2 regions of the Vibrio sp. QJM3NY_39 genome follow, and region 2 is predicted to be linked to the other one. Evidence: riboswitches for the same ligand, from Rfam matches in the RefSeq annotation. Region 2 holds a riboswitch; the other holds the start of a gene.
The links. Region 2 has a riboswitch for lysine ahead of AC3CHU_RS10475 (Na+/H+ antiporter NhaC family protein). Riboswitches for the same ligand answer to the same signal wherever they lie in the genome.
Positions count from the first base shown of each region.

Region 1: it holds a riboswitch for lysine, as region 2 does, so the genes downstream of both, lysC (lysine-sensitive aspartokinase 3) here and AC3CHU_RS10475 (Na+/H+ antiporter NhaC family protein) in region 2, are expected to answer to the same signal.

Region 1 covers NZ_CM173505.1:3,277,878-3,293,197, reverse strand. Annotated here, with positions in the region: rRNA gene AC3CHU_RS14550 (23S ribosomal RNA) at 1-2,225, shown strand, start outside; rRNA gene rrf (5S ribosomal RNA) at 2,324-2,439, shown strand; tRNA gene AC3CHU_RS14540 (tRNA-Asp) at 2,507-2,583, shown strand; tRNA gene AC3CHU_RS14535 (tRNA-Trp) at 2,644-2,720, shown strand; gene AC3CHU_RS14530 (cation:proton antiporter) at 3,473-4,753, opposite strand; gene metH (methionine synthase) at 4,929-8,606, shown strand; gene lysC (lysine-sensitive aspartokinase 3) at 8,714-10,081, opposite strand; lysine riboswitch at 10,191-10,368, opposite strand; gene AC3CHU_RS14515 (pyridoxal-phosphate-dependent aminotransferase family protein) at 10,545-11,684, shown strand; gene AC3CHU_RS14510 (PglL family O-oligosaccharyltransferase) at 11,789-13,552, opposite strand; gene uvrA (excinuclease ABC subunit UvrA) at 13,649-15,320, opposite strand, start outside.
Region 2 covers NZ_CM173505.1:2,366,420-2,381,739, reverse strand. Annotated here, with positions in the region: gene bioA (adenosylmethionine--8-amino-7-oxononanoate transaminase) at 1-210, opposite strand, end outside; gene bioB (biotin synthase BioB) at 370-1,422, shown strand; gene bioF (8-amino-7-oxononanoate synthase) at 1,409-2,620, shown strand; gene bioC (malonyl-ACP O-methyltransferase BioC) at 2,621-3,424, shown strand; gene bioD (dethiobiotin synthase) at 3,421-4,104, shown strand; gene AC3CHU_RS10515 (hypothetical protein) at 4,215-4,382, opposite strand; gene htpX (protease HtpX) at 4,660-5,523, shown strand; gene purB (adenylosuccinate lyase) at 5,785-7,155, opposite strand; gene hflD (high frequency lysogenization protein HflD) at 7,299-7,916, opposite strand; gene mnmA (tRNA 2-thiouridine(34) synthase MnmA) at 7,965-9,101, opposite strand; gene AC3CHU_RS10490 (hypothetical protein) at 9,305-9,574, shown strand; gene AC3CHU_RS10485 (inosine/guanosine kinase) at 9,677-10,981, shown strand; gene AC3CHU_RS10480 (H-NS family histone-like protein) at 11,154-11,564, opposite strand; lysine riboswitch at 11,929-12,106, shown strand; gene AC3CHU_RS10475 (Na+/H+ antiporter NhaC family protein) at 12,219-13,811, shown strand; His leader region at 14,001-14,136, shown strand; gene hisG (ATP phosphoribosyltransferase) at 14,190-15,086, shown strand; gene hisD (histidinol dehydrogenase) at 15,086-15,320, shown strand, end outside.

The DNA.
Region 1 (15,320 bases), 910 kb from region 2:
GTGATCTAGCCATGGGCAGGTTGAAGGTTGAGTAACATCAACTGGAGGACCGAACCGACTAATGTTGAAAAATTAGCGGATGACTTGTGGCTAGGGGTGAAAGGCCAATCAAACCTGGAGATAGCTGGTTCTCCCCGAAAGCTATTTAGGTAGCGCCTCGGACGAATACTACTGGGGGTAGAGCACTGTTAAGGCTAGGGGGTCATCCCGACTTACCAACCCTTTGCAAACTCCGAATACCAGTAAGTACTATCCGGGAGACACACGGCGGGTGCTAACGTCCGTCGTGGAGAGGGAAACAACCCAGACCGCCAGCTAAGGTCCCAAAGTATAGCTAAGTGGGAAACGATGTGGGAAGGCTCAGACAGCCAGGATGTTGGCTTAGAAGCAGCCATCATTTAAAGAAAGCGTAATAGCTCACTGGTCGAGTCGGCCTGCGCGGAAGATGTAACGGGGCTAAGCTATACACCGAAGCTGCGGCTACGTACCTTAGGGTATGTGGGGTAGGGGAGCGTTCTGTAAGCCGTTGAAGGTGTGCTGTAAGGCATGCTGGAGGTATCAGAAGTGCGAATGCTGACATGAGTAACGATAAAGGGAGTGAAAAACTCCCTCGCCGGAAGACCAAGGGTTCCTGTCCAACGTTAATCGGGGCAGGGTAAGTCGACTCCTAAGGCGAGGCCGAAAGGCGTAGTCGATGGGAAACGGGTTAATATTCCCGTACTTCTTACAATTGCGATGGGGGGACGGAGAAGGCTAGGTGGGCCTGGCGACGGTTGTCCAGGTTCAAGTACGTAGGCGGAAAGTTTAGGTAAATCCGGACTTTCATTAACGCTGAGATACGATGTCGAGCTACTACGGTAGTGAAGTCATTGATGCCATGCTTCCAGGAAAAGCCTCTAAGCTTCAGATTGTAAGGAATCGTACCCCAAACCGACACAGGTGGTCGGGTAGAGAATACCAAGGCGCTTGAGAGAACTCGGGTGAAGGAACTAGGCAAAATGGTACCGTAACTTCGGGAGAAGGTACGCTCTTATCAGTGAAGTCCCTTGCGGATGGAGCAGACGAGAGTCGCAGATACCAGGTGGCTGCAACTGTTTATTAAAAACACAGCACTGTGCAAAATCGTAAGATGACGTATACGGTGTGACGCCTGCCCGGTGCCGGAAGGTTAATTGATGGGGTTAGACTTCGGTCGAAGCTCTTGATCGAAGCCCCGGTAAACGGCGGCCGTAACTATAACGGTCCTAAGGTAGCGAAATTCCTTGTCGGGTAAGTTCCGACCTGCACGAATGGCGTAATGATGGCCACGCTGTCTCCACCCGAGACTCAGTGAAATTGAAATCGCTGTGAAGATGCAGTGTACCCGCGGCTAGACGGAAAGACCCCGTGAACCTTTACTACAGCTTGGCACTGAACATTGAACCTACATGTGTAGGATAGGTGGGAGACTATGAAACCGCGTCGCTAGATGTGGTGGAGTCGTCCTTGAAATACCACCCTTGTAGTTTTGATGTTCTAACGTTGGTCCCTGAATCGGGATTACGGACAGTGCCTGGTGGGTAGTTTGACTGGGGCGGTCTCCTCCCAAAGAGTAACGGAGGAGCACGAAGGTGGGCTAAACACGGTTGGACATCGTGTGGTTAGTGCAATGGCATAAGCCCGCTTGACTGCGAGAATGACAATTCGAGCAGGTGCGAAAGCAGGTCATAGTGATCCGGTGGTTCTGAATGGAAGGGCCATCGCTCAACGGATAAAAGGTACTCCGGGGATAACAGGCTGATACCGCCCAAGAGTTCATATCGACGGCGGTGTTTGGCACCTCGATGTCGGCTCATCACATCCTGGGGCTGAAGTCGGTCCCAAGGGTATGGCTGTTCGCCATTTAAAGTGGTACGCGAGCTGGGTTTAGAACGTCGTGAGACAGTTCGGTCCCTATCTGCCGTGGGCGTTGGAAAATTGAAAGGGGCTGCTCCTAGTACGAGAGGACCGGAGTGGACGAACCTCTGGTGTTCGGGTTGTCATGCCAATGGCATTGCCCGGTAGCTAAGTTCGGAATCGATAACCGCTGAAAGCATCTAAGCGGGAAGCGAGCCTTGAGATGAGTTTTCCCTGGCACTATAAGTGTCCTAAAGGGTTGTCGTAGACTACGACGTTGATAGGCAGGGTGTGTAAGTGCTGCGAGGCATTGAGCTAACCTGTACTAATTGCCCGTGAGGCTTAACCATACAACACCCAAGGGGTTTTGTGGACTCAGAAGTACCAGACCTTGAATGCGTTTGAAGAGAAATAACTTTTAGATAAGCTTTCCGAATTTTAAAATTTGCTTGGCGACCATAGCATTGTGGACCCACCTGATTCCATGCCGAACTCAGAAGTGAAACACAATAGCGCCGATGGTAGTGTGGGGTTTCCCCATGTGAGAGTAGGACATCGCCAGGCTTTAAATTAAATCTTTAGGTTGACCGACCTGGAGATATGGACGCTCACTTAGTGAGTTGACCACTGCGGAGTGGTAGTTCAGTTGGTTAGAATACCGGCCTGTCACGCCGGGGGTCGCGGGTTCGAGTCCCGTCCACTCCGCCACTTATTCGATAACCTCGCCTAGTGCGAGGTTTTTTCGAATCTGACGTAGTAAAAAGTTTTAGGGGTGTAGCTCCAATTGGCAGAGCAGCGGATTCCAAATCCGCGTGTTGGGAGTTCGAATCTCTCCACCCCTGCCATATACGAAGCCTCAGCAGAAATGCTGAGGCTTTTTTGCATCTGTTGCTTCTACGGAGCAATGTTGGGAGCTGGATCGCCAGCCCGGTCGACTCTCCGGAGTACCGGTTCAGTTCAGTCCTACCATATTTAAGGGTCTAAGCTGCGCGTCCCGGCAGAAATGCTGGAGCCTTTTTATGCCTGTCACCTTTAACGTAACGCTAGATATATTAAGTGTTCCTCTAGCTCCCTCTAATTAATCGAATCGCTTAATACCTAATAAGTACAACCTTGCCGTATTTGAAGACTTAGTCGAACACTAGAGCTTTCTGTTCAGCACTCATCTGGCTGCGTAGTTTCTGGTAGTGACTAAAGCTATTGCTGTTAGGCCTTGAGTCTCATTATTTTTTCCGGAAGGAATGCTTATACAACTGAAGTCTGTTCTAGTGGGTAGACTCGCTAGTGTTGTAGAAGAACCAGTTCTTTGCATGCTTCACTTCTAGCAAGATTTTTGTCTAAGATCGCTGTTTATCATGTCGTCTGTATCATGATTAAACATCCTTTGTAGTTATTTTGGTTCTGGCCAAATCTAGTGTTCAATCCACATTAAGGTTTCTGATTACACTAGTACTAGTGCATAAAATATCGAAGTAAGTTCTATTGTTCATGTATACCTTTCAACTAGATCTTGAGTGAGGGGAGCTGTGAATTTGACTTTTATCAGGTATAAAAAAGGCCACCTATATTAGGCAGCCTAGTTTAATATTTTGAGATGTTAATCTAACTCTTTCTCAGCTTGTTTCGCTTTCTCTATCATCGGAGTAATTGTTGAACCTTGAACTAAGATTGAGAACACAACAACAGCGTATGTCATGACGAGGATTATCTCTTTAACATCTATTGCCTTGTCTTCAATCACCCAGATACCTGAAGGGATTGAAAGTGCCATGGCTAGAGCTAGTCCACCACGCAACCCACCCCAAGTTAAGATCTTGATTGACCAAGGGTTGTAAGTTCTAAAGCGTTTGAATCCGATATAAGACAAGAAAACACTTAGGTAGCGTGCGCTTAGCACTAGAGGTACTGCGAACGCCATTAAGATCCAGTCTTCTTGGTGGAATTTGAATAACAACATCGACATACCGATCAATAAGAACAAGACGCCATTTAAGAATTCATCTATCAATTCCCAGAAGTGGTCTAGGTGATCCTCACTCTCTTTCGAGAATCCAATAAAGCGCGTCCAGTTACCAATCATGATACCTGATACCACCATTGCTAACGGTCCTGATACATGTAGGACTTCAGCAAAGGCATAACCAGCTGTCGGAATACCTATGGTTAATAGCAACTCCATCGAGTGGTCATCGGTGTTGCTGATTAGGTAATGGAATATTAAACCTAGAACAAAGCCATAGACGATACCACCGATAGCCTCTTGGACGAATAACATGGTCACGCTACCTACAGTCGGTGCTTCTGTACCGAACGCAATGGTAAATAGGGTAACGAAGATCACTAGGCCAAAACCATCGTTGAATAGAGATTCTCCCTCGATTTGAGTAGAGATTCGTCTGGGAGCGTCGAGCTTCTTCACTATAGCTAATACAGCGATTGGATCGGTTGGAGAGATTAGAGAACCAAAAAGTAAGCAATAAATTAGGTCAAATTGAATACCGATAAACTGACAGAATCCATACAGTACAAAGCCAATAAAGAATGTCGAAAACAGTGTAGCGCCAAGAGCGAGTACCGTTATTTCCCATTTCTGATCTTTTAGATTAGGTAACTTAATCCCCAAACCACCTGCAAAGAGTAAGAATCCCAGTATTCCTTTCAGGAGGAAATCTTCAAAGTTGATACTGGCAACGGTTTCTGAGGCGATGTCAGCCAATTGGAACCAATTGTTTTGTCCCGCAATGATAATTAATAGAGATAACATCATTGAGCCAGCTGTAATGGCGATGGTTGTCTGCATTTTACCAATTTTGGTATTCACGAAAGCAATAAGCATGGCAGCTGCGGACAAGAAGCATAAGGTGTAATAGACCGACATTGGGATCCCAACATGTAACAAAGTATGAATATGAATATGAATTTTCGTTGTCTCATGCTCAAATAGCAAACATTTTTTTGTCATGACTTGGTAATCAATTTCATCTTTTAGACGTCTAGACTCCTTTTTAATGTGTGGTAGGATGGAGAGATAATTAAAGGAATGAGGTTGTACCGTGGGAAGTAATGTAAGGCAAAAGATTGACGCTCTGTTGAAGCAACGAATTTTACTGATTGATGGTGGCATGGGTACCATGATTCAGGATTATAAATTGGAAGAGCAAGACTATCGTGGTGAGCGCTTTGCTGATTGGCATAGTGATTTAAAAGGTAACAACGACCTTTTGGTACTTACACAGCCTAAGCTTATCAAAGATATCCATATGGAATATTTGGAAGCCGGTGCTGATATCCTCGAGACCAATACCTTTAACTCTACAACCATCGCTATGGCCGACTACGATATGGAAAGCCTTAGCGAAGAAATTAACTTTACAGCTGCAAAATTAGCTCGTGAAGCGGCAGATGAATGGACGGCAAAGACCCCAGACAAACCCCGTTTCGTAGCGGGTGTGTTAGGTCCAACTAACCGAACGTGTTCTATCTCCCCAGACGTTAATGATCCGGGCTATCGTAATGTTAGCTTTGATGAGCTTGTTGAAGCTTACTCCGAATCGACACGAGCACTTATCAAAGGCGGCTCAGATCTTATTCTTATCGAGACTATCTTCGACACGTTAAATGCAAAAGCATGTTCTTTTGCGGTTGAATCTGTTTTTGAAGAGGTAGGCATCACGCTTCCTGTGATGATCTCCGGTACCATTACTGACGCTTCAGGTCGTACGCTTTCAGGGCAGACAACAGAAGCCTTCTACAACGCCCTTCGTCATGTTAAACCTATCTCATTTGGATTGAACTGTGCATTAGGCCCTGACGAACTGCGAGAGTACGTTGGTGAGATGTCTCGTATCTCTGAATGTAACGTTTCCGCTCACCCTAACGCGGGTTTACCTAATGCATTCGGTGAGTATGACCTTTCTCCTGAAGATATGGCTGAACACGTTAAGGAATGGGCCGAGAGTGGCTTCTTGAACCTAATTGGTGGTTGTTGCGGTACGACGCCAGAACATATACGTCACATGGCTGAGGCCGTTGAAGGCGTAACGCCACGTCAATTACCTGATTTGCCTGTGTCTTGCCGTTTATCTGGCTTAGAACCATTAACGATTGCCAAAGAATCTCTATTTGTGAACGTCGGTGAGCGTACTAACGTTACCGGTTCTGCTCGATTTAAGCGATTGATTAAAGAAGAGCTCTACGACGAAGCTTTGAGTGTTGCTCGAGAGCAAGTTGAGAACGGCGCTCAGATCATCGATATCAACATGGATGAAGGGATGCTAGACGCTGAGGCGTGTATGGTTAAATTCCTTAATCTATGCGCTTCTGAACCTGAGATCTCGAAAGTACCAGTCATGGTCGACTCTTCAAAATGGGAAGTTATCGAAGCGGGTCTGAAATGTATTCAGGGTAAAGGTATCGTTAACTCTATCTCATTGAAGGAAGGGAAAGAGAAGTTTGTCGAACAAGCTAAACTGGTTCGTCGTTATGGAGCTGCTGTCATTGTGATGGCGTTCGATGAATTAGGGCAGGCTGATACCCGAGAGCGTAAAGTCGAGATTTGTACTAATGCCTACAATATTCTTGTTGATGAAGTAGGTTTCCCGCCAGAAGATATTATTTTTGACCCAAACATTTTCGCAGTGGCTACTGGTATTGATGAGCATAACAACTATGCGGTCGACTTCATTGAAGCAGTAGGGGACATCAAACGCGATCTTCCGCATGCGATGATCTCGGGTGGTGTGTCGAATGTTTCATTCTCTTTCCGCGGTAATAACTACGTTCGTGAGGCTATTCACGCGGTATTCCTATACCACTGTTTTAAAAACGGTATGGATATGGGCATCGTAAATGCTGGGCAGTTAGAGATTTACGATAATGTGCCTGAGGATTTGCGTGAAGCCGTTGAAGATGTAGTTCTAAACCGCCGAGACGACTCAACAGAGCGATTACTCGATATCGCGACTGAATATCTAGAGCGTGCAGTTGGCAAAGTTGAAGATAAATCGGCGTTAGAGTGGCGCACCTGGCCAGTAGAAAAGCGCTTAGAGCACTCTTTGGTGAAAGGCATTACTGATTTCATCGTTGAAGATACCGAGGAAGCTCGTGTTAATGCCTCTCGCCCTATCGAGGTGATTGAAGGTCCATTAATGGATGGCATGAACGTAGTTGGTGACCTCTTTGGTGAAGGTAAGATGTTCCTTCCTCAAGTGGTGAAATCTGCCCGTGTTATGAAGCAGGCGGTAGCCCATCTAGAGCCATTTATTAATGCAACCAAAGACGTTGGTGCAACTAACGGAAAAATCTTACTGGCGACCGTAAAAGGCGATGTTCATGATATTGGTAAAAACATTGTTGGCGTTGTCTTGCAGTGTAATAACTACGAAATTATCGATCTGGGCGTGATGGTTTCATGTGAAAAAATCCTTAAGGTAGCTAAAGAAGAGAACGTCGATATCATTGGCCTTTCCGGGCTGATTACTCCTTCTCTTGATGAAATGGTACATGTTGCCAAAGAGATGGAGAGACAAGGCTTTAAGCTGCCTCTTCTTATTGGCGGAGCAACCACATCTAAAGCGCATACAGCCGTTAAGATTGAACAGAATTACTCTGAACCCGTGGTCTACGTAAACAATGCCTCACGTGCTGTTGGTGTGTGTACTTCTCTACTATCTAACGAACTGAAGCCTGCATTTGTGGAGAAGTTGGATATTGATTACGATCGCGTTCGCGATCAACACAACCGCAAAAAGCCGCGCACTAAGCCAGTCTCGCTAGAGAGAGCGCGTGCCAATAAAGTTGCTATCGATTGGAATGCGTATACTCCCCCTGCACCTGTTAAGCCGGGAGTACACATCTTCAAGGACTTTGATGTGGCTACTTTACGTCAGTACATCGACTGGACTCCGTTCTTTATGACATGGTCATTAGTTGGAAAGTACCCAGCAATTCTCAATCATGAAGAAGTGGGCGAGGAAGCGAAACGCTTATTCAAAGATGCGAATGATTTGTTGGATCGAGTGCAGAAAGAGAAGCTACTTGAAGCTCGCGGGATGTGTGCCATGTTCCCAGCAAACAGTGTTGGCGATGATATTGAAGTGTATACCGATGAATCGCGTACTGAAGTGTTAAAGGTTCTGCACAACCTTCGTCAACAAACCGAAAAGCCCAAAGGATTTAACTACTGTTTGTCAGATTACATTGCGCCAAAAGACAGTGGTAAAGCGGATTGGATTGGTGGTTTTGCAGTAACGGGTGGTATTGGTGAGCGAGAGCTGGCTGATGAATACAAAGCCAATGGTGATGACTACAACGCGATTATGATTCAGGCGGTTGCAGACCGATTGGCTGAAGCGTTCGCTGAATACTTGCATAAAGAAGTGAGAAAGGACATTTGGGGCTACTCACCTGATGAGAATTTGTCTAACGACGATTTGATTCGAGAGAAGTACCAAGGTATTCGTCCAGCCCCGGGTTATCCTGCTTGCCCAGAGCATACAGAGAAAGGCACGTTGTGGGAGTTGATGGACGTTGAAAAAGCAATCGACATGTCACTAACCACGAGCTACGCAATGTGGCCAGGTGCCTCAGTGTCTGGTATGTATTTCTCACATCCTGATGCCCGATACTTTGCGATTGCACAGATTCAACAGGATCAAGTGGATAGCTATGCCGACCGTAAAGGTTGGGATATGTTGGAAGCTGAGAAGTGGTTAGGTCCAAACATTAACTAGTTTGAATCTATGACGGGCTTTGATTCGTAAAAATAAGAGGGTTGCTTAAGAGCAACCCTTTTTGTATCTGTCGTTTGGTGATTTTAACTAATCGAGCAACCGTCGTTTTATTCAAACAGCTCTTGATGCAGTTTTTGAATCGCTAACTTGGAGACAGATTCATCAAGCAAGAAGCACAGGTTGTGTGGGCTCGCTCCGTAACAAATCATACGTAGGTTGAAGTCTTCAAGCGTGCCGAATACTTGCTTCGCATAGCCTTTGCTTTCACTCATGTTGTTGCCAATAAGAGCAACAAGGCATAGGTCGTGTTCAATATCCACAGAACACAGCTCTTCAAGCTCAATTCGAGCGGCTTCTGGTAACTGAGGAGCACCACCTGATGTATCTGTTTGATCGAGAGTGAGTGAGACACTGATCTCTGAGGTAGTGATAAGATCGACAGAGATCTTATGCTTAGCCAGGATCTCGAACACTTTTGCGAGGAAGCCATAAGCATGGAACATATTGGCGCTGCGTAGCGTAACCATGGTTTGGTTGCAGCGTAGGGCAAGCGCTCTGAACAGAGGGGAGCTTTCAACTTGCTGACGAATCCATGTGCCACCGAGCTCTGGTGCTTTTGATGAGCCGACAAATACCGGGATTTGATGGCGTAGTGCCGGGACTAGAGTCGAAGGGTGTAATATCTTCGCGCCAAAGTTTGCCATTTCCGATGCTTCGCTGAAGCTGATCTCTGGGATAGGAGATGCTTTCGATGCGATACGTGGATCCGTGGTGTAGATGCCCGGAACATCAGTCCAGATTTCTAAACCAATCGCTTGTACAGATTCTGCAATCAGTGCCGCTGAGTAATCACTACCACCACGACCTAACGTTGTGGTGTTACCTTCGCTATCGGCGCCGATAAAGCCTTGGGTAACGACAACTTGCTGTTGGCATAGTGGAATCAATTTCTGTTGAGCTAAGGCTGTAATATCTTTTAACAGTGGTTCAGCTTTGCCGAAGTCATCATTGGTGCGCATCACTTCTCTGATGTCAAAACGGACAGCGGGTGTGCCACGCTCGCGAATGATTTGAGCGAGGATATGCGTCGACATCAATTCGCCACATGCCACTAGGTGGTCAGTCAGCTTTGTGCTTACTTGGAACGACGCTGCTTCGGCCGCACTCGCAATGTCATCGAGAATGCAGTGCACATCTTTTTCAATGCTAATTGGGTCAGCTAGCTGATCAAGAATCGCGTTATGAATGTCAGTCAATTGCGTCAATAATTCCTGACGACGAGTTTTGTCTTGGACACCATTCGCTAGCTCAACCAGCAAGTTGGTGACGCCTGAGCACGCGCTGCTCACAACCAGTTTAGTATTTGAGTTATTTTCAATAATGGCAGCACAACGGCTCATTGCTTCAAAGTTGGCAACACTTGTTCCACCAAACTTAGCGACATTAAAAGAACCAGCTACATTAGATGCACTCACGATATATCTCCCACGACTTCCTAAAATAAAATTACGGTTGGGTAATCCAACGTCCGATGTTTTTCGAAGAGAGTATTTAGAGCAAAAAGAGAGGAATTATTAGAATAGTAACCTCAGAAGCTCTTCACCATATAGAAATGGCGACAGTTGCCGGGATTCAGCCCGCTCAACCGATAATAAAGGTCCTGCATCCTTTTATTATCTCGGCACTGCTCCCCCTTGATGCTTTGTATTGGAAATGCGGTTCCACAAAACATCTGCCTGGGCAGTGCTCCTCTTCTGCTAGATAGCCATTTCATTGAACGTGTTTGCGGTAACAATGTCAATCCGTAACTGGAGATATTTAAAAAATAATTTTAACAATTATGTGACACTGGTGTGACCTCAATACTTTTAGCTAATTGATGACGGTATCGATTTGCTTTAGGGTGGATTGTTCACAACATTAACGTAAGGGATGTACATGTCTAATTTAACACTCACTACTGCTATCGAGAGCTTTTATCCGCCACACCGAACGTTAATGGGGCCGGGGCCTTCAGACATTTCTCCTCAAGTATTACAGGCCTTGAGCCGTCCAACTATTGGTCACCTCGACCCGTTATTTATTGCGATGATGGATGAACTGAAACAACTTCTTAAGTATGCATTCCAAACTGAAAATGAATTTACGATTGCTGTTTCTGCGCCAGGCAGTGCAGGTATGGAAACCTGTTTTGTTAACTTGATTGAGCCCGGTGAGAAGGTAATTGTTTGTCGCAATGGCGTTTTTGGTGAACGTATGCGAGAGAATGTTGTGCGCTGTGGTGGTGAAGCGATCCTTGTAGATGATGAGTGGGGCAAGCCCGTTTCCGTTGAAAAGGTCGAAAAGGCATTGGCAGAAAACCCTGATGCAGTTGCTGTCGCATTTGTGCATGCAGAGACGTCTACTGGCGCGTTATCGGATGCTCAAGCGATTTCAGCAGTGGCTCGTCAGTTTGATGCATTGTCGATTGTTGATGCGGTGACATCACTAGGTGGTGTGTCATTGTTGGTTGATGAATGGCAGCTCGATGCGGTGTATTCAGGTAGTCAAAAGTGTCTATCTTGCGTTCCTGGACTGTCTCCTGTCACTTTCTCTCAACGTGCGGTTGAGAAGATGAAGGCGCGTCAAGCTCCCGTACAAAGCTGGTTTTTGGATCAAAGTTTAGTATTAGGTTACTGGAGTGGAGAAGGTAAGCGTAGCTACCACCATACTGCACCTGTGAATAGCCTGTATGCTTTGCATGAGTCGTTGGTTTTATTGAAAAATGAAGGCCTGGATAATGCTTGGTCACGTCACCATGCGATGCACCAAGAGCTTAAAGAAGGCGTAGAAGCACTAGGATTAAAGTTTGTGGTTGATGAAGAGAGTCGTCTTCCGCAGCTCAATGCGCTTTATTTCCCTGAAGGAATCGATGAAGCCAAAATCAGAACACAACTTCTAGAAGAATATAACCTTGAAATTGGCGCGGGACTTGGTTCTTTGGCTGGCAAGGCTTGGCGTATTGGTTTAATGGGTTATGGCGCTCGAAAAGAGAATGTCGCTTTGTGCTTAAAAGCGTTGCAAGACGTTTTAAAATAGCGGCAATAAACTCAAGTTCAAAAGAAAAGCGCACGAGAGATCGTGCGCTTTTTTGTGTCTAGACTAAACGTCAATATGGTGAATTAACTCTAGATTCCTTGGCGTCATTTAGCAGAAGAAATATTATTTTCAGCTTCCGATATTTTCTTATATTGAACCTTGGAAAAGTCTCTATTTGGGAACAAGAAGCTCGCTTCACTACGAATTTGTTCTGCTTTACTGTGATCGCCCAATCCTTGATACGCAAGAATCAGGTTACTGTAGAAAGCAGGCCTTGGCTTACGTTTTATGATCTCTAACGACCAATCTATATAAGGTTGGATCAAGCTAGGATCAGCTTTGTAGAGGCCGATATTTAGATAGGTGCTGTATACGTCCCAATCATAGCGATCTTTCCAGACTACAGGGTTCGTTACCTGCTTAAGAATATCCGGGTTTCTGGGTTTAGAAAGTTCAAATTGAGTTAGGACATAATTGGTATGCAGCGCGCTCAACATATAGAAACTCACCAAGATCGGAACCACCAAGCTAGACACTCTAAACAGGGTTTTACTGACGATACTAAACGGCTGTTGATAGTGACGAGAAGCTCGTTGATCGACCCAGTAAATCAAGATGATGAGTGTTATCCAGTGAATCGCTGAGTGGTAAAAAGGGTACTCGAGCTGAGAATGTAAGAGTATCGGTATAAATAGTGCGAGCAGTGCTAGACGTGTTCCCTTCGCTGAGCTTGCTATACGTGACATGACTAAGAACGCAGCAAGCAAGATCCCGATGATTGGTACTATTCCGCCCTCAACCCCCCAAAACAAGAACTCATTGTGTGGGTGATCCATTGAAGGAAGGCCGGGATGATAATTTGGGTTGAGTTGATGCTGGCGAGCTGTGTATAGCGTGTACTCGGATTCGAATTTCCCGTAGCCATACCCTGTAAATGGCTTTTCGATCATCATATCGAGTGCTTGTGGAAAGGTATAAGCTCGCGGGCTTTCTAAGTTAGCCCTTTTACTGGCGAGGCTATCCGTTGTACTGAGACTGATTACCGAAAAAGCGACCACGATACCGACTAGCACTGATGCGCACCATCCGTAGAAGCGTTTCTTGGTCGTGAATTTGTATAGATAAGGCAGAATGCAGACAAACCCAATGACGGCAGCCAACCATCCGGTACGTGATGCGATGATGATCAGCAAAGGTACGGTTAAGGTCGGGGTTAGGTATAGTAAGAACGACTCGCTAATTTTGTGATTATATTTAGCGGGCTGTCTCGCTAAAAGATACGCTGAAAGCACAAAACCAGTAGCTAAAAAGCTAGCCATAACATTCGGTTGTTGGAATATCCCATAAGGTCGATTAGCCGCAGTGTTGTAACCAAATAGATTGCCGGGTTCCAGTAAGAAATATTGCACGTAACCAAAGAGTGCTTGTATAACCACAGCAAGCACAATGAACCACAACATGCGTTGCTTGTGTTTATTGCTGAACTTAAATTGCTGAAGTACGACGAATAAAGCGAAGCCCGCCCACAATCCCAGTAGTCGACCAGATGCGGCTTGAGGAAAGGCGTTACTGTAGAGCGTGGGTAGCGTAAGTATCACGCAACTGATCAGCAAACCAACGGTTAACTTGGAATATTTGAGTACTCGGTTAGTCGCGAGTTGGTAGAAGCCAATTGCTAACGTAAAGCTAAGAGCTAACCAAGTGGTTGGGTTAAACGATAACGCAAGGCCTGAGCCTCCAGGATTCGGCATGAAAAAATGCATGGCTAACAAGAATACAACAGCTAAAGAAGCCAGAAATGCTTTATTGAGTGGTAGCTGAGTTACCTGATTTTCTAGTTGGGTACCGCTAGTGTGTATTGTTGCCATAAATCCCTAACCTTATAAAAACAGAGCTTGTTCCTTTTGAAACAAGCTCTGTTACTTTAACATTTTTCTGTCTGCTCGCAGGGCGCTATTTTACACCTACTTCAAATTTAACATAGGCTTAAGGAAGCGAGCAGTGTGTGAACCTTCGACTAACGCCACATCTTCAGGTGTACCTTCTGCAACAATCTCACCGCCCCCTTGGCCACCTTCAGGACCAAGGTCTAAGATCCAGTCTGCTGTTTTGACGACATCGAGGTTGTGCTCAATCACGACAACCGTATTACCGTGATCACGCAGCCTATGTAATACCGTCAATAGCTGCTGGATATCGTGGAAATGAAGACCTGTTGTTGGTTCATCAAGAATGTATAAGGTTTTTCCCGTGTCTCGTTTAGACAATTCACGCGCTAATTTAACACGCTGCGCTTCACCACCAGATAAGGTTGTCGCTGCTTGTCCGAGGCGAATGTAAGAAAGGCCAACATCCATCAATGTTTGCAGCTTACGAGCGATAACAGGAACAGGGTTGAAGTATTCTCGAGCATCTTCCACTGTCATCTCTAGAACTTCGTCAATGGTTTTGCCTTTGTAGCGAACTTCTAAAGTTTCACGGTTATAACGCTTACCTTTACACACATCACACGGCACATACACATCTGGCAAGAAGTGCATCTCTACTTTGATGACACCGTCTCCCTGACACGCTTCACAGCGACCACCACGAACGTTAAAACTGAATCGACCTGGCTTGTAGCCACGAGATCGTGATTCTTGGGTACCGGCAAATAACTCACGAATTGGCGTGAAAATACCAGTGTAGGTTGCAGGGTTTGATCTAGGGGTGCGACCGATAGGGCTTTGATCAATATCGATCACTTTGTCGAAATGCTCTAAGCCTTTTATCTTTTTGTGCTGCGCCGGAACTGCGGTTGTAGCACCGTTTAATTGAGTGTGGGCAACTTTAAAGAAGGTGTCATTGATTAGTGTAGATTTACCTGACCCCGATACCCCCGTAATACAGCTGAACAAGCCTACAGGGATCGTCGCAGTGACATTCTTTAGGTTGTTCCCCGTTGCGCCAACGATCTCGACGACCTTTTTCTTGTCGATAGGCGTTCTTTGTTTTGGTATCGCAATTTCTTTGGCGCCGCTCAGGTATTGCCCGGTTAAAGAATTCGGGGTTTCGATGATGTCTTGCATGGTGCCTTCTGCGACCACGTGTCCACCATGCACACCCGCACCTGGGCCGATATCGATAACATGGTCAGCACAACGGATTGCGTCTTCATCATGTTCAACAACAAGCACGGTATTTCCTAAGTCTCTGAGGTGAACCAAAGTTTGCAGTAGACGTTCATTATCACGCTGGTGGAGGCCAATTGATGGTTCATCGAGTACATACATAACACCCACTAAACCAGCACCAATTTGACTTGCGAGACGAATCCGTTGCGCTTCACCACCAGACAGTGTTTCAGCACTGCGTGATAAATTAAGGTAATTCAAACCAACGTTCACCAAGAAATGCAGACGGTCATTGATCTCTTTCATTACTTTATCAGCGATCTGACCACGCTGACCGCTAAGCGATAAGTTTTGGAAAAACTCGAGTGCATCAGCAATGCTGAGCTCAACGATTTCTGGCAGTGTGGTATCGCCAATGAAGACATTTCGAGCTTCTAATCTTAAACGCGTGCCATCACAGCTAGAACACGACTTTGTTGATATGTACTTGGCAAGATCTTCACGCACCGCGCTAGATTCAGTA
Region 2 (15,320 bases):
ATCGATTTGGCTGTGAGCCGCAGCATTGAGCTCTGGATGATTGTAGCCGTGGATGGTTGACCACCAAGATGACATACCATCAATAATTCGTTTTCCGCCTTCTAATTCTAGGTAAACACCGTCTGCGTTGGTGACTGGGTAGCAGGTCAGAGGTGTTAACGTTGATGTGTAAGGATGCCAGATATGCTGGCGATCAAAGGCGAGATCCATAGTAACTTCCATTCTTGATGTGGTTAAAAAATAACCAGATGTAAACTTTTGATATTATCAATGTGTTGACAGTCTAAAGCTTGTCGGTAGACTAGCCAAGCATAAATGCAATCTCTATTAATAGAGATGCAACATCAAATAATAAAAAAGGATCGACACGTGGAAGTTCGTCATGACTGGACAGTTGCTGAAGTAACAGCACTGCTTGAAAAACCGTTTATGGATTTAATGTTTGAAGCTCAAGTTGTTCATAGACGGTACCAAGAGCAAAACCACGTGCAAGTGAGTACGCTTTTATCGATAAAGACGGGTGCTTGTCCTGAAGATTGTAAGTACTGTCCTCAAAGTGCTCACTACCGAACGGATGTCGACAAAGAACGCTTAATGGAAGTCGAGCGTGTTTTGGATGCTGCGCTAAAAGCCAAGAATGCGGGCTCAACTCGCTTTTGTATGGGCGCTGCATGGAAAAACCCGAAAGAGCGCGATATGCCTCACCTTACCGACATGATCAAAGGTGTGAAAGGCATGGGCTTGGAAACCTGTATGACACTGGGTATGCTAACGCCAGATCAAGCAGGTGAGTTAGCGGACGCAGGTTTGGATTACTACAACCATAACCTTGATACGTCTCCTGAATTCTACGGCAGCATTATTACTACTCGTACTTACCAAGATCGTTTAGATACCTTATCTCACGTGCGTGATGCCGGTATGAAGATCTGTTCTGGTGGCATTATTGGTATGGGCGAAAGCACTAATGACCGTGCAGGTCTACTTGTCGAGCTAGCGAACCTTCCAGTCCACCCTGAAAGTGTACCAATCAACATGCTGGTAAAAGTGAAAGGCACACCGATGGAAAACGTCGATGATGTTGAGTCTTTCGACTTCATTAAGTTGATTGCGATCGCTCGTATCATGATGCCTATGTCTGCGGTTCGCTTATCTGCAGGCCGTGAAAACATGAACGAACAGATGCAAGCGATGTGTTTCATGGCGGGCGCGAATTCTATCTTCTACGGTTGTAAGCTACTTACTACGCCAAACCCAGACGAAGACACGGATATGCAGCTGTTTAAGAAGCTGGGTATCAACAGCCAACAGGTCGCTCAAAAACCTGACGAAATTCAAGAAAATGAACTGTTAGATCAAGTGGTGGAGCGCGTTGCTGCTCGTCCAACGAAAGATGACATGTTCTACGATGCCACTGTTTAAATCTCGCATCAAAAGAGCCCTTGCTCATCGCCGTGAGCAAGGGTTAACTCGTCAACTTAAGGTACTCGAAAACAGCAATAACTCTTTGCTTAATAGTGAAGGTTCTCGCTTTATTAACTTTTCGAGTAATGATTACCTAGGGTTGGCAAACGATTCTGAACTGGTCGATGCATGGCAAACCGGACTTTCCCAATATGGTGCCGGCAGTGCTGCATCGCCATTGGTCACGGGTTTTAGTTCTGCTCATAAAAATTTAGAGGCTCAGCTGTGCGAATGGCTTGGCTTTGAACGTGCCATTCTATTTAGTTCTGGTTTCAGTGCTAACCAAGCCTTGTTGTTTTCTCTGCTCGAAAAAGACGACTCTCTGTTGCAAGACAAACTTAACCACGCCTCCTTGATGGAAGCGGGGATGCTCTCACCTGCAACTATGAAACGCTTTAAGCACAACGACACGCAGCATTTAGAGTCTTTACTAAGCCGCTCTCCACAATCGTTAGTCGTGACTGAAGGTGTGTTCAGCATGGATGGTGACCAAGCGCCTCTCAGCCAGATATCTACCCTGACAAATCAATACGACAGTTGGTTGGCGGTTGATGATGCTCACGGTATCGGCGTGTTAGGTGATAAAGGGGCAGGGAGCTGCAGTGCGGCACAAATCTCACCCGATATTTTGGTGGTGACCTTTGGTAAAGCATTTGGCCTTTCTGGTGCTGCGATTCTTTGTTCGTCAGAAGTGGGTGATTACTTAACTCAGTTTGCTCGGCATCATGTGTACTCGACCGCGATGCCACCTTCACAAGCGGTGGCTTTGTCTCATGCGTGTCAGATGATTCAGACGCAAGAGTGGCGTCGAGAGAAGCTCATGGAGTTAGGCGCTCTTTATGCTGAGCAGATGGGTAGCGTGAAAGGTTTCATTGATACTCAGACTCCGATAAAGCCGTTTGTGATTGGTGAAGCCCAAGCTGCCTTATCTATTGCCGAAGAGTTAAAGCGTAACCAAGTTTGGGTAACAGCGATAAGGCCACCAACCGTTCCGACAGGGACTGCTCGTTTACGAATTACGTTAACGGCCAATCATAGTCAGGAGCAGATTCTTCAGTTAACTGATTCGTTGCTTCAAGCAATAGAGCGAAGCAACGACTCTGGAAGCCAACCAAGCATAGAACCAAGCTTTGAATTAAAGAAAGAGGCTCAGTAAATGTCACAAGAAGCAGTAGTGCATAATTACGTAGGCCACGATAAGAGTGCGATTGCCGAAGCCTTCGGTAAAGCAGCGACAACGTATGACAAACACGCTGAATTTCAGCGCGATGTCGGCCACCTACTACTGGATAAGCTACCGAGAGACCTCTCGGGCTTAAAGGTGCTCGATTTAGGTTGTGGTACTGGTTACTTCTCTGAGCAGATGATCAAGCGTGGTGCTGAAGTGGTGTGTGCTGATCTTTCTGTTGGAATGTTAGGAAGGGCAGAGCAGCGCTGTGGTACATCGGTTTCTTTATATCAACAAGCCGATGCTGAGCAATTACCGTTTGAAGATGGGTGTTTTGACATCGTTTTTTCAAGCTTAGCGTTGCAATGGTGTGATGATTTATCGTCACCTTTAAAAGAGATGAAGCGCGTTGTAGCGGTTGGCGGACGTATGGTTTTCTCAACTTTGCTTGATGGGTCACTGTTTGAACTGGAAAAATCATGGTCTAAAATTGACGCACATCAACACGTTAACCATTTTATTACAATCAATCAGGTAAAAATTGCGTTAGCGCAATCTAGCTGTACTGCTCATCAACTAGACTTGCCCACCATCACCGTTTGGTACGACACTGCGTTTGAACTGATGCGCGACCTTAAAGGTATCGGCGCTAATCACGTAAGTGGTCGCTCACAAGGTTTAACAAGTCGCCGCATGTTGCAGCTTGTTGAACGGGAATATCGAGAGTTTAAAAACCATCAAGGTTTCTTACCAGCAACATATCAAGTTTGTTTAGGGGTTATTCAATTATGATTGATGCATTATTCATTGCAGGTACGGATACCGAAGTGGGAAAAACTGTGGTTTCAAAAGCGATTCTTCAAGCTTTGGCCGCACAGGATTTATCAACAATTGGCTATAAGCCAGTTGCTGCAGGGTGTGAACAATACCCTGAAGGGTTACGTAATAGTGATGCATTGCACCTTCAAGAAGCTGCGACGCAAGATGTTGCTTACGAAGACGTTAACCCGTATGCATTGTTGCTACCATCATCACCTCATATCGCAGCTAAGCATGACGGTGTCGTGGTTGATGAAGCGGTATTATCAGCGAAGCTAGAACAGCATAAGCAAAACTCTGACATCGTTCTAGTTGAAGGTGCTGGTGGCTGGCGTGTTCCGGTTTCAGATGACGAATACTTATCTAGTTGGGTTAAGAAAGAGCAGCTTCCAGTTGTCCTGACTGTTGGTATTAAGCTGGGTTGTTTGAGCCACGCTCTGTTAACTGCTGAAGCGATTCGTGCAGATGGTCTAAACCTAGTAGGTTGGGTAGCGAACCGCATTAATCCAGGCACTGAACATTATGCTGATATTATTGCGATGCTTGAAGACAAGCTAGGTGCGCCGAAGTTAGGTGAAATCCCTTACGTACCAAGAGCAAAGTCTAAGAACATTGGTAAGTACATTGATGTGCAGCCTTTGCTTACGCTTTAATTCTCACCTAGTGTACTAAACAAGAAAAGGGCTGCGATTGCAGCCCTTTTGCTATTTTAAGCCTTTAAACCATACGTTTGTAAAAACCGGTCTTTTGAACAAGTTTGGGATTAATGTTCTTTTGTCAGTCCCATTAATGCTTGTTGCGTTTCTGTGATTTTTGTCTGTGCCGTTTGTGGTGTTAGGATTCCAATCTGCTTTTTCGCTTCTTCTTCAGTAATCCCTAGGTGACAGCACAGTAAATCAATAGCCATTTGAGTGTTAGTACCTTCAACCATGATCGTTCCCTTTTTGTACATGGACTAGCCAATAAATCATCTGAAGTCACTGTAAACGGATTGTTATATCGGCACCATACGACTTAGGTCTAATAGACTAAGGTTAATTCGAATATAGTCTCGTAATCAAATGTTGCAATTTAATGCTTAACCTTGTTTTCTTAATCTAAGACTATATGTATAAGTAAGTATAAGTCTTCAAGGTTGGAATCTATTGCTGTCTGCCTTGTCTATAACAATAAGTTTTATAAAAACAGCTTTCATGCGGAGATAAGTAATGAAGCGAGTAATGTTGTTCCTTGCAACCAACCTTGCGGTTGTATTGGTACTAAGTGTTGTTCTTAATATTGTATATGCAGTCACAGGTATGCAACCAGGAAGCCTTTCAGGCTTGTTGTTAATGGCTGCAGTATTTGGTTTTGGCGGTTCATTCATTTCATTAATGATGTCAAAGAAAATGGCGCTACGCTCAGTAGGCGGCATGGTCATTGAAAGCCCACGTAACGAAACAGAACATTGGTTGATGGAGACGGTAAGCCGTCAATCTCAACAAGTTGGTATTGGTATGCCAACAGTGGCGATATACGACTCGCCAGACATCAACGCATTCGCGACAGGTGCTAAACGTGACGATTCATTGTTAGCAGTATCAACAGGCCTGCTGCACAACATGACGCGTGATGAAGCTGAAGCGGTATTAGCGCATGAAGTGAGCCACATCGCGAACGGTGATATGGTGACCATGACGTTAATGCAAGGTGTAGTGAACACGTTCGTTATCTTCCTATCTCGTTTCATCGCCAACATTGTTGCGTCGAATGACAACGAAGAAGAGGGCGGCAGCAACATGATGGTGTACTTCGGTGTGTCGATGGTGTTGGAATTGGTATTTGGTTTCTTAGCAAGCTTCATTACTATGTGGTACAGCCGTCATCGTGAATTCCATGCCGATGCAGGTGCAGCGAACCTAGTGGGTAAAGAGAAGATGATTGCAGCGCTAGAGCGTCTAAAGGTGAGCCATGAGCCACAACTAGAAGGTTCTATGATGGCATTTGGTATCAATGGTAAGAAGTCTCTAACAGAGCTTCTAATGAGCCACCCACCGCTAGATAAGCGTATTGCGTCTTTACGTAACATGTAATTTCTAACACAAGCTGCTGTCGTTAAGTGGCAATATGTATTCTAAAGGCTTCCTTCGGGAGGCCTTTTTTGATCTTGGCATTTAAGGATGTTTGTCTAATGTGGCTTGCAGTATTTGAATGGGGGAGGTGAGTAGGACAAGTCAGGTTTGATTGACGACTGTTGTTTACTTAGGGACTACTGTTCGAGACATTTGTTCTACGCAACAAAAAGGCTTCCACATGGGAAGCCTTTGTCTATTCTGTGATTCGAAATTCGAACCCTACAGCTTGTCAGTTAGCTCGATTGCTTGACCGATGTAGTTCGCTGGTGTCATCTCTTTTAGACGTACTTTCTCGTCTTCAGGGATTTCAAGACCATCGATGAATGCACGCATGCCTTCGCCATCTACACGTTTACCACGAGTTAGCTCTTTTAGCTTCTCGTATGGCTTCTCGATGCCGTAACGACGCATTACTGTTTGTACTGGTTCAGCCAATACTTCCCAGTTCTTGTCTAGTTCAGCAAGTAGCGCAGCACGGTTAACTTCTAGCTTGCTAATACCTTTCAGAGTCGAAGTGTATGCAATGATTGCGTAGCCAACGCCAACACCTAAGTTACGAAGAACTGTAGAGTCGGTAAGGTCACGCTGCCAGCGAGAAACTGGAAGTTTTTGTGCAAGGTGGCTGAATACTGCGTTCGCTAGACCAAGGTTGCCTTCAGAGTTTTCGAAGTCAATTGGGTTAACTTTATGCGGCATTGTAGAAGAACCGATTTCGCCAGCAATAGTCTTCTGCTTGAAGTGACCAAGAGCGATGTAGCCCCAAACGTCACGGTCGAAGTCAAGAAGGATAGTGTTGAAACGAGCAACAGCATCAAACAGCTCAGCGATGTAATCGTGAGGTTCGATTTGAGTTGTGTACGGGTTCCAAGTTACGCCAAGAGATTCAGTGATGAACTCTTCGCTGAACTGGTGCCATTCAACTTCTGGGTATGCAGAAAGGTGTGCATTGTAGTTACCTACAGCACCGTTGATTTTCGCTAGAATCTCAACGTTTTCGATTTGCTTGTATTGACGTTCCATACGGTACGCAACGTTAGCCATCTCTTTACCCATAGTAGAAGGAGAAGCAGGCTGACCGTGTGTACGAGACAGTAATGGAATGTCACGGTACTCGTTCGCAAGCGCTTTGATAGCTTCAATTACGTTACGGATTTCTGGAAGAATCACGGTATCACGAGCTTCTTTAAGCATAAGCGCGTGAGAGGTGTTGTTGATGTCTTCAGAAGTACATGCAAAGTGAATAAATTCGTTTACAGCGTGAAGTTCAGGAACGCCAGCAACTTTCTCTTTCAAGAAGTACTCAACCGCTTTAACGTCGTGGTTAGTCGTGCGCTCGATCTCTTTGATACGTAGAGCATCTTCTTCACTGAAGTTAGCAGCTAGTTCATCAAGAAACTGGTTAGCTTCTGCACTGAACGCTGGTACTTCTTTGATTGCATCTGTAGCTGCAAGCTTTTGTAACCAACGAACTTCAACGATAGAGCGGTACTTTAGTAGGCCAAACTCACTAAAGATGCTGCGTAATGCAACAGTCTTGCTTCCGTAACGGCCGTCTACTGGTGAAACAGCAGTCAATGCTGACAGTTCCATGGTGTTCTCCTGAATTGAGTTTTCTAAATTTTGAGAGGTTTATACCAGTAACAATCTCAATTGTCACGCATATTGCGCAATCGTTTGCGCGAGAATTGTATTGGTACAAAAAACAAGCTCGCGACGAGGCGCGAGCTAATAAATTACATGCGAGCTAGCAGGATTTGAGCCTGCTCGATCATTTTTTTGCGACCGAAGATAAGGTGACGACGTTTGCCGCCAACCTGACGCCATAACACAGCGCTTCGAATTCCTGATAGCAGCAGAGCACGAACCTTATGCTGGCTCGATGTCTGTTGAAGTACTGCTGGCGTACCAGAAACCTGAATACGAGGGCCAATAGGGCTCACTACATCTAAGTAGATGCTCGCAAGGTTGCTGATCATTTGCTCGTCAAACAGATCGAAGTGCTCAGTTTGACGCTCTGCAGTTTGAATACGATCACCAAGCTGTGACATAGAGTCATTGCGAGCAGATAGTTTACGTTCAAGCGCCATCAAGCTGATGATGTAGCGAGTAATGTCGCTACCAGCAGGAGTACTGTCGATACCTTTTACTAAGCATTCAAGGCCTAGCTTTAGGTTCGCCTCACGGCCAAATACACCCACAGTGTTCGCTGGGTTAGTATTTAAAATGGCATTGAGTGAAGCTTCGAAGGCATCTTTATCACAACGGCCGTCTTTCGCTACTTGTTGAACCAAAGCCACAGCTTGGCAAATTCCAGCGAAAGCAATAGTACGGTCATAAAGTGTATTAGCCACGTAGTAACTCCTAGTTGTTTTCTATCGTTTGTTGTTCGTTCGATTAGATTAGATGCGTTTTTCGATGATACCACCACCAAGACAGACTTCATCTTGGTAGAACACAGCCGACTGGCCTGGCGTTACAGCGATTTGCGGCTCATCGAAGATAACCTTAATGTTATCATCGTCAATTGGGATGATTGTACAAGGAATATCGGTTTGACGGTAACGTGTTTTTACCGTGCATGTCATAACTTCAGTAATTGGTGTGCGATTAACCCAATGAAGCTGAGATGCGAACAAGCCTTCTGATTTAAGAAGCGGGTGGTCTTTACCTTGAACCGCGATCAGAACATTACGCTTAAGATCTTTTTCACCAACAAACCATGGTTCTTCGTTACCGCCGCCACCTTTAGTGCCGCCAATATGAAGACCTTTACGTTGACCCAAAGTGTGGTACATCAAGCCTTGGTGCTGACCAATAACTTGGCCTTCAGGTGTCTCGATGTTACCTGGTTGAGCCGGTAGATATTTGCCAAGGAACTCTGTGAACTTACGCTCACCAATAAAGCAGATACCTGTTGAGTCTTTTTTCTTCGCAGTGATCAAGTCTTGCTCTTCAGCAATACGGCGCACTTCAGGCTTCTCTAATTCACCCACAGGGAATAGGCTGCGTGCCACTTGATCTGAACTTAGCGTGTATAAGAAATAGCTTTGGTCTTTATTGCCGTCTAGGCCACGTAGCATTTCTGGTTTCACGCCAGCGTCTAGCTCTTCTTGAGTTGGGAAAGTACGACGAACGTAATGACCCATCGCAATGTAGTCTGCGTCTAATACTTCATCCGCAAACTCTAAGAATGCTTTGAATTTGATTTCTTTATTACAAAGGATATCTGGGTTCGGTGTACGACCGGCTTTGTACTCTTCAAGAAAGTACTCGAATACATTATCCCAGTACTCTGCGGCAAAGTTGATAGTGTGAAGGTGGATACCTAATTTGTCACATACCGCTTGAGCATCAGCAAGGTCTTCAGCTGCCGTGCAGTATTCTTCGTTATCATCTTCTTCCCAGTTTTTCATGAAAAGGCCTTCTACCTGATAGCCTTGTTGCTGAAGAAGATACGCCGATACTGACGAATCTACACCGCCGGACATACCGACAATTACTTTCTTTTCGCTGTTTCCAGAGCTGATATCTGACATGTCTAAACACCGTTACTATTACTTGGTCGCAGATTCTAACAGAAAGAGAAACACCGCGACAGATCCGAGACCGGAATCACAGTTTCATTTGCACAAATATTGCGCTGACTTCGTTAGAGAATCGCATGAACGCGAGGAGACTCGCTAGGATGTCAGATCTATATGTGGCATAGTCGCTCGAAATCCAAGACCTGAGATAAAAAATGTCTGAACAAAATGAGTTTATGCAAGAAGAACAGTTGATCGAGATTATCGAGAACCAACTTGAAGATGGCCAACCTGTAAAAGTGAAAGAGACGCTGATGCGTTTAATGATGACAGGTACTCCTCGTGAAGAGGCGATTACGGCTATGGCATGTGCACTGGCTATTGAAGTATTTGATGTAATGAAAAACGGCGCTGAGTTTAATCAAAAACGTTACGCCGAGCATTTGGGTATGCTACCTGACTTAAGCTTTATGGAAGGCGAATAAAAAAATAGCCTAGCAAACGTTTGCTATAGTTTGAAAGATTGCCGCGTTAAATATAGCGCGGTAGAATCCGCCACCTATTTCCCCTTGACTTAGACTAGCCTTATGAAATTCCCTGGACAACGTAAATCAAAGCACTATTTTCCGGTTCACGCTCGTGATCCTTTAGTAAGCCAAGCTCAAACTAGCAAAAGAATGTCACGTACTCATATTATCGGTATTGACCAAACTTTGGTGGATATTGAAGCGAAAGTGAGTTCTGAGCTAATCGAAAAATACGGGCTAAGTAAGGGACACTCACTGGTTATTGGTGATGAAGCTGCTGAATCCTTGTATCAAGAATTAAAAGAACAGTGCCTGATCACCAATGAATACGCTGGTGGCACTATTGGTAATACATTGCACAACTATTCAGTACTTGCGGATGACCGTTCAACGCTATTGGGTGTAATGAGCCAAGATATTAAAATTGGTAGTTACGGTTACCGCTATTTATGTAATACATCAAGCAGAATGGATCTGAACCATTTACAAGGGGTAGATGGCGCAATTGGTCGCTGCTTTGCATTAATTACAGAAGATGGTGAACGTACTTTCGCAATTAGCGAAGGACAAATGAACCAATTAAAACCAGAAAGCATCCCTGAGAAAATTTTCAAAAGTGCTTCTGCTTTAGTATTAACGGCGTATTTAGTTCGTTGTAAACCAGGTGACCCTATGCCTGAAGCAACAATGAAAGCGATCGAATACGCGAAGAAATACGATGTGCCTGTTGTTTTAACACTTGGTACTAAATTCGTTATTCAAGATGATCCAGAGTTTTGGAAAGATTTCCTTGAACAGCACGTAACCGTTGTTGCAATGAATGAAGACGAAGCAGAAGCCTTAACAGGTGAAAGCGATCCTCTTGCTGCTTCAGACAAAGCATTAGAGTGGGTAGACTTGGTTCTGTGTACAGCAGGCCCTGTTGGCTTATTCATGGCGGGTTATACTGAAGACGCGGTGAAGCGTGAAACTTCATTGCCGTTGTTACCAGGCTCGATTGCAGAATTTAACCGCTATGAGTTTAGCCGTCCTGCACATAAAGAGTTATGTGACAACCCAACGAAAATCTATTCGCATATCGCGCCTTACATGGGTGGTCCAGAAAAGATCAAGAATACCAATGGTGCAGGGGATGCGGCGCTGTCGGCTTTATTACATGATATGGCAGCAAATAAATATCATAAAGAAAATGTACCGAATTCTAGCAAGCACCAACATGCATTTTTAACGTATTCATCTTTCTCACAAGTTTGTAAATATTCAAACCGTGCAAGTTATGAAGTGTTGGTTCAGCACTCTCCTCGCTTGTCTCGCGGCCTTCCTGAAAGAGAAGACAGTCTAGAAGAAGCATACTGGGAAAGATAAGATATTTTTATCTTTTTCATTTATATTTCTAATAGTGAAATATAAAAAAGGCTCCGAAAGGAGCCTTTTTTGTTTCTGAATATATTGAAGCCGTAAATAATACTTTAGTCGACTTAATATTAATTCTATTGCTTAGTGTTTTATTGATTATTCACTTAGCAAACAGGATGCCTTAAAGAGCAAACTCTTCTAGAGATTTACCAGCATCTAGTTGTTCTTGGATAGCTGAAGGCGTACGGCCTTGACCTGTCCAAGTTTTCTCGTCGCCGTTTGCGTCTACGTATTTGTATTTCGCTGGGCGAGGAGCACGTTTAGCTTTAGTTGTTTTAGATTTTGCTTCACCAGAAAGTGCAGCAATAAGATCTGCAACATCAATTCCGTCTTTTGCAATTTGTTCAGCAATAGCAGAAAGCTTAGCTTCTTGTTCTGCTTTAGCAGCGCGTTCTTCAGCTTCAGACTCTTGACGCTCTTGTACAACAATAGTCAGCTTGTCTAGCGCTTCTTCAAGTTGCTCAAGAGTTAATTCACGTGAGAACGCACGAAGGCTGCGGATATTTAATAGTGTTTTTGTTAATTCAGACATGATATTTCCCATCAAGGTAAACTAAATAATCCTCCTAATAATAAACAGTGCCTAGGAATAAAACAAATAGTATTTCTTGTATTGGTTATTTAAATATAAAAGTGAGATGAATAGTTGAAAAAGAAACGACTCACTTTTGATGAATTTATAATAATTATTAAGATTATCTTAAAAATCGATATGTGACTGGTGGAGTAATTGCTATATGTAGACTATTTTTTTATTGATTAGTTCATTAACAAAAAGACATTTTTGTCGGAATGATATGTTGCATTGTTGCTCTTGATGGGTACAATTGCGGCTACCTGATGCGATGCTTTGGTTAATTTGTTGTTAAACTCTGGTTTGCACAGTTAATAATGTTATCGCACGTAGAGGCGCAATTATAAAAAGTAGTTTTCGTTGGGGTGATGCCAATGAACGGGAATGAAAGGTGTAATTGCCGAAGTAAATTGTATATCTAAACAATTTGCTGGGGTTGTGCTCAATAGGTACAACACTGCCATAGTCTTAATTTTAAACTATGGAGCGCTACTGTAGGGTTGGGTGAAGTGTTCACTTCCCTTTCGCTTAGTTCAACATGAGCTTGATAAACCGTATCAAGTTTGTCTGCAGTAGATCTCTAGCCAAATAAAAAACTGGTTTTTGAAGATCATGAATTTAATAGATTTTGCAACATCGCCTTTATCGCTGCTTCCTCCTTTGGTTGCATTGACTCTAGCTATTGTTACCCGCCGTGTATTGGTTTCCTTGGGTGTTGGTATCGTTATGGGTGCGATTCTACTTGCTGACTACTCAGTAGGTAACGCAGCTAGTTACGTGTTCACTAAAGCATCTGGTGTTTTCATCGAAGATGGTGGCATTAACACTTGGAACATGAGCATCATCGCATTCCTAATTATTCTCGGAATGACAACTGCATTACTCACACTATCTGGTGGTACTCGCGCATTCGCTGAGTGGGCACAGTCTCGTGTGAAGAGCAAACGTGGTTCAAAACTACTTGCTGCCTTCTTAGGCGTATTCATCTTTGTCGATGATTACTTCAACAGCTTAGCGGTAGGTGCTATCTCTCGTCCTGTAACAGACCGCTTCTACGTATCTCGCGCTAAGCTAGCTTATATTCTAGATTCTACCGCTGCTCCAATGTGTGTGATTATGCCGGCTTCTAGTTGGGGTGCTTACATCATCACTATTATTGGTGGCATCTTAGTGACACACGGTGTGACTGAGTATTCTGCACTGGGTGCTTACGTTCGTCTTATCCCAATGAACTTCTACGCTGTGTTCGCACTATTAATGGTATTTGCCGTTGCATGGTTCGGTCTAGACGTTGGTAAGATGCGTGAACATGAGATTGAAGCCTCTCAAGGCCGTGGCTTTGAAGGCGACAACGATCAAAAGCAAGCGCACGATCTAAACGAAGAGCTAGACATTCAAGAGAGCGAAAACGGTTCTGTCTCTGATCTTGTTATGCCAATCGTATCGCTAATCGTAGCAACAGTTGCTGCCATGCTTTACACAGGCGGCCAAGCGCTGACTGCTGACGGTCAAGCATTTAACCTGCTTGGTGCGTTCGAAAATACAGATGTAGGCAAGTCTCTTGTTTACGGTGGTGTTTTAGGTCTGCTTGTTGCGCTAGCGACAGTGTTTAAGCAAAAGCTACCAATGTCTGATATCGCAAGAACAATGTGGATCGGTGCTAGCTCTATGTTTGGCGCTATCCTGATTCTTGTGTTCGCTTGGACTATCGGTTCTGTCATCGGTGACATGAAAACAGGTTCGTACCTATCATCTCTAGCAACGGGCAACATTGATTACCACTGGCTACCCGTTATTTTGTTCCTTCTTGCTGGCCTAATGGCGTTCTCGACAGGTACATCATGGGGTACGTTCGGTATCATGCTACCTATCGCGGGTGACATGGCTGCAGCCTCTGACATCGCGCTAATTCTGCCTATGTTAAGTGCGGTTCTTGCGGGTTCTGTATTTGGTGACCACTGTTCTCCAATCTCAGACACAACGATTCTGTCTTCTACCGGTGCTCGTTGTAACCACATTGACCACGTATCGACTCAGCTTCCTTATGCGCTGTCTGTGGCGTTCGTATCGTGTATCGGCTTCATCACTCTAGGTATGACATCATCAACTGGCATCGCGTTCGGCGCAGCGTCTCTAACGTTTGTGGCAGTATGTTTTGCATTGGCTTATTTCTCACGTTGTAAAATGTCGACGTGCAAAAGCTAAACATCACTTGATTGAATAATGAAAAGGGAGGCGTTTGCCTCCCTTTTTTTGTGCTCGTTAATTTAATTTTAAATTTCGTGAAAAAAGTTCGAATAAATGGTTGAAAAAGGGTGTCAGCTTAGTTAGTGTGGAGACAAGACAGCAAACAACCTAAGAGCCGATAAGTATGCGTAAATTAGTAATGAACATTCATCACCATCATCACCCTATCTAGTCTTTCGGGGAGATTTACGTATACCCGGGAGCAAGAATTCTCCCGGAGGTTAAGTCAAAGAATTTAGATTTAAACCCTCGGGACGACAAAGTCTTCCGAGGGTTTTTTAGTTTTAGCACTTTTAAATAATCAATAAATTCAAATATTTGCACAGGGATACAGCAATGCAGACACAACGCCTAAGAATCGCAATTCAAAAGAAAGGTCGCTTAAGTAAAGAGTGCCAAGATCTACTTAAAAAATGTGGTGTTAAATTTAACATCATGGGTGAGCAGTTAGTTGTTCATTCACTAAATATGCCAATCGACTTGTTACTGGTTCGTGATGATGACATCCCAGGTCTTATCATGGACGGTGTAGTTGACCTAGGTTTCATTGGCGAGAATGAACTAGAAGAAGTTCGCCTAGACCGTATCGCTCTAAACGAGCCATCGCAATTCAGCACTCTACGCCGCTTAGATTTCGGTGGTTGCCGCCTTTCTATCGCTATCAACAAAGATGAAGAATACAACGGCCCACAAGATCTTGCGGGTAAACGTATTGCGACAACCTACCCACAACTACTTAAAGCCTACATGGACGAGCAGGGTGTTGAATTCAGCACTTGTATGCTAACAGGTTCGGTTGAAGTTGCTCCTCGTGCAGGTCTAGCTGACGCTATCGCAGATTTGGTTTCTACAGGCGCTACGCTAGAAGCGAACGGCCTGAAAGAAACGGAAGTTATCTTCCAATCTAAAGCAACTCTGATTCAACGCACTGGCGAATTTGATGCAGACAAAATAGCATTGATTGAAAAACTACTGACTCGTATGCAGGGTGTTCAACAAGCGAAAGAGTCTAAGTACATCATGCTTCACGCGCCAACGTCTCAGCTAGAGCAAATCAAAGCGCTATTACCTGGAGCTGAAGATCCTACTGTTCTTCCTCTATCTACAGACAAAGACAAAGTTGCCGTTCACCTAGTAAGTACTGAGAACTTGTTCTGGGAAACTATGGAACAGCTGAAGGAGTTGGGTGCAAGCTCGATTCTAGTATTACCAATCGAAAAAATGATGGGGTAGTGACGATGAGAACCGTTGTTTGGCAATCTTTAAGTGAATCACAGCAAGACTCGGTACTAGAGCGTCCAGCTATTACTGAAGGTGCAAACATCACAGCGACTGTTTCTGATGTTATTGCAAAAGTACGAAATGAAGGCGATGCCGCACTTAAAAAGCTGACTGAAAAGTTCGATCGTGTGACTCCAGAATCCATTCGAGTCAGCTCGACTGAGATTGAAGAGGCATGTGCTCGTT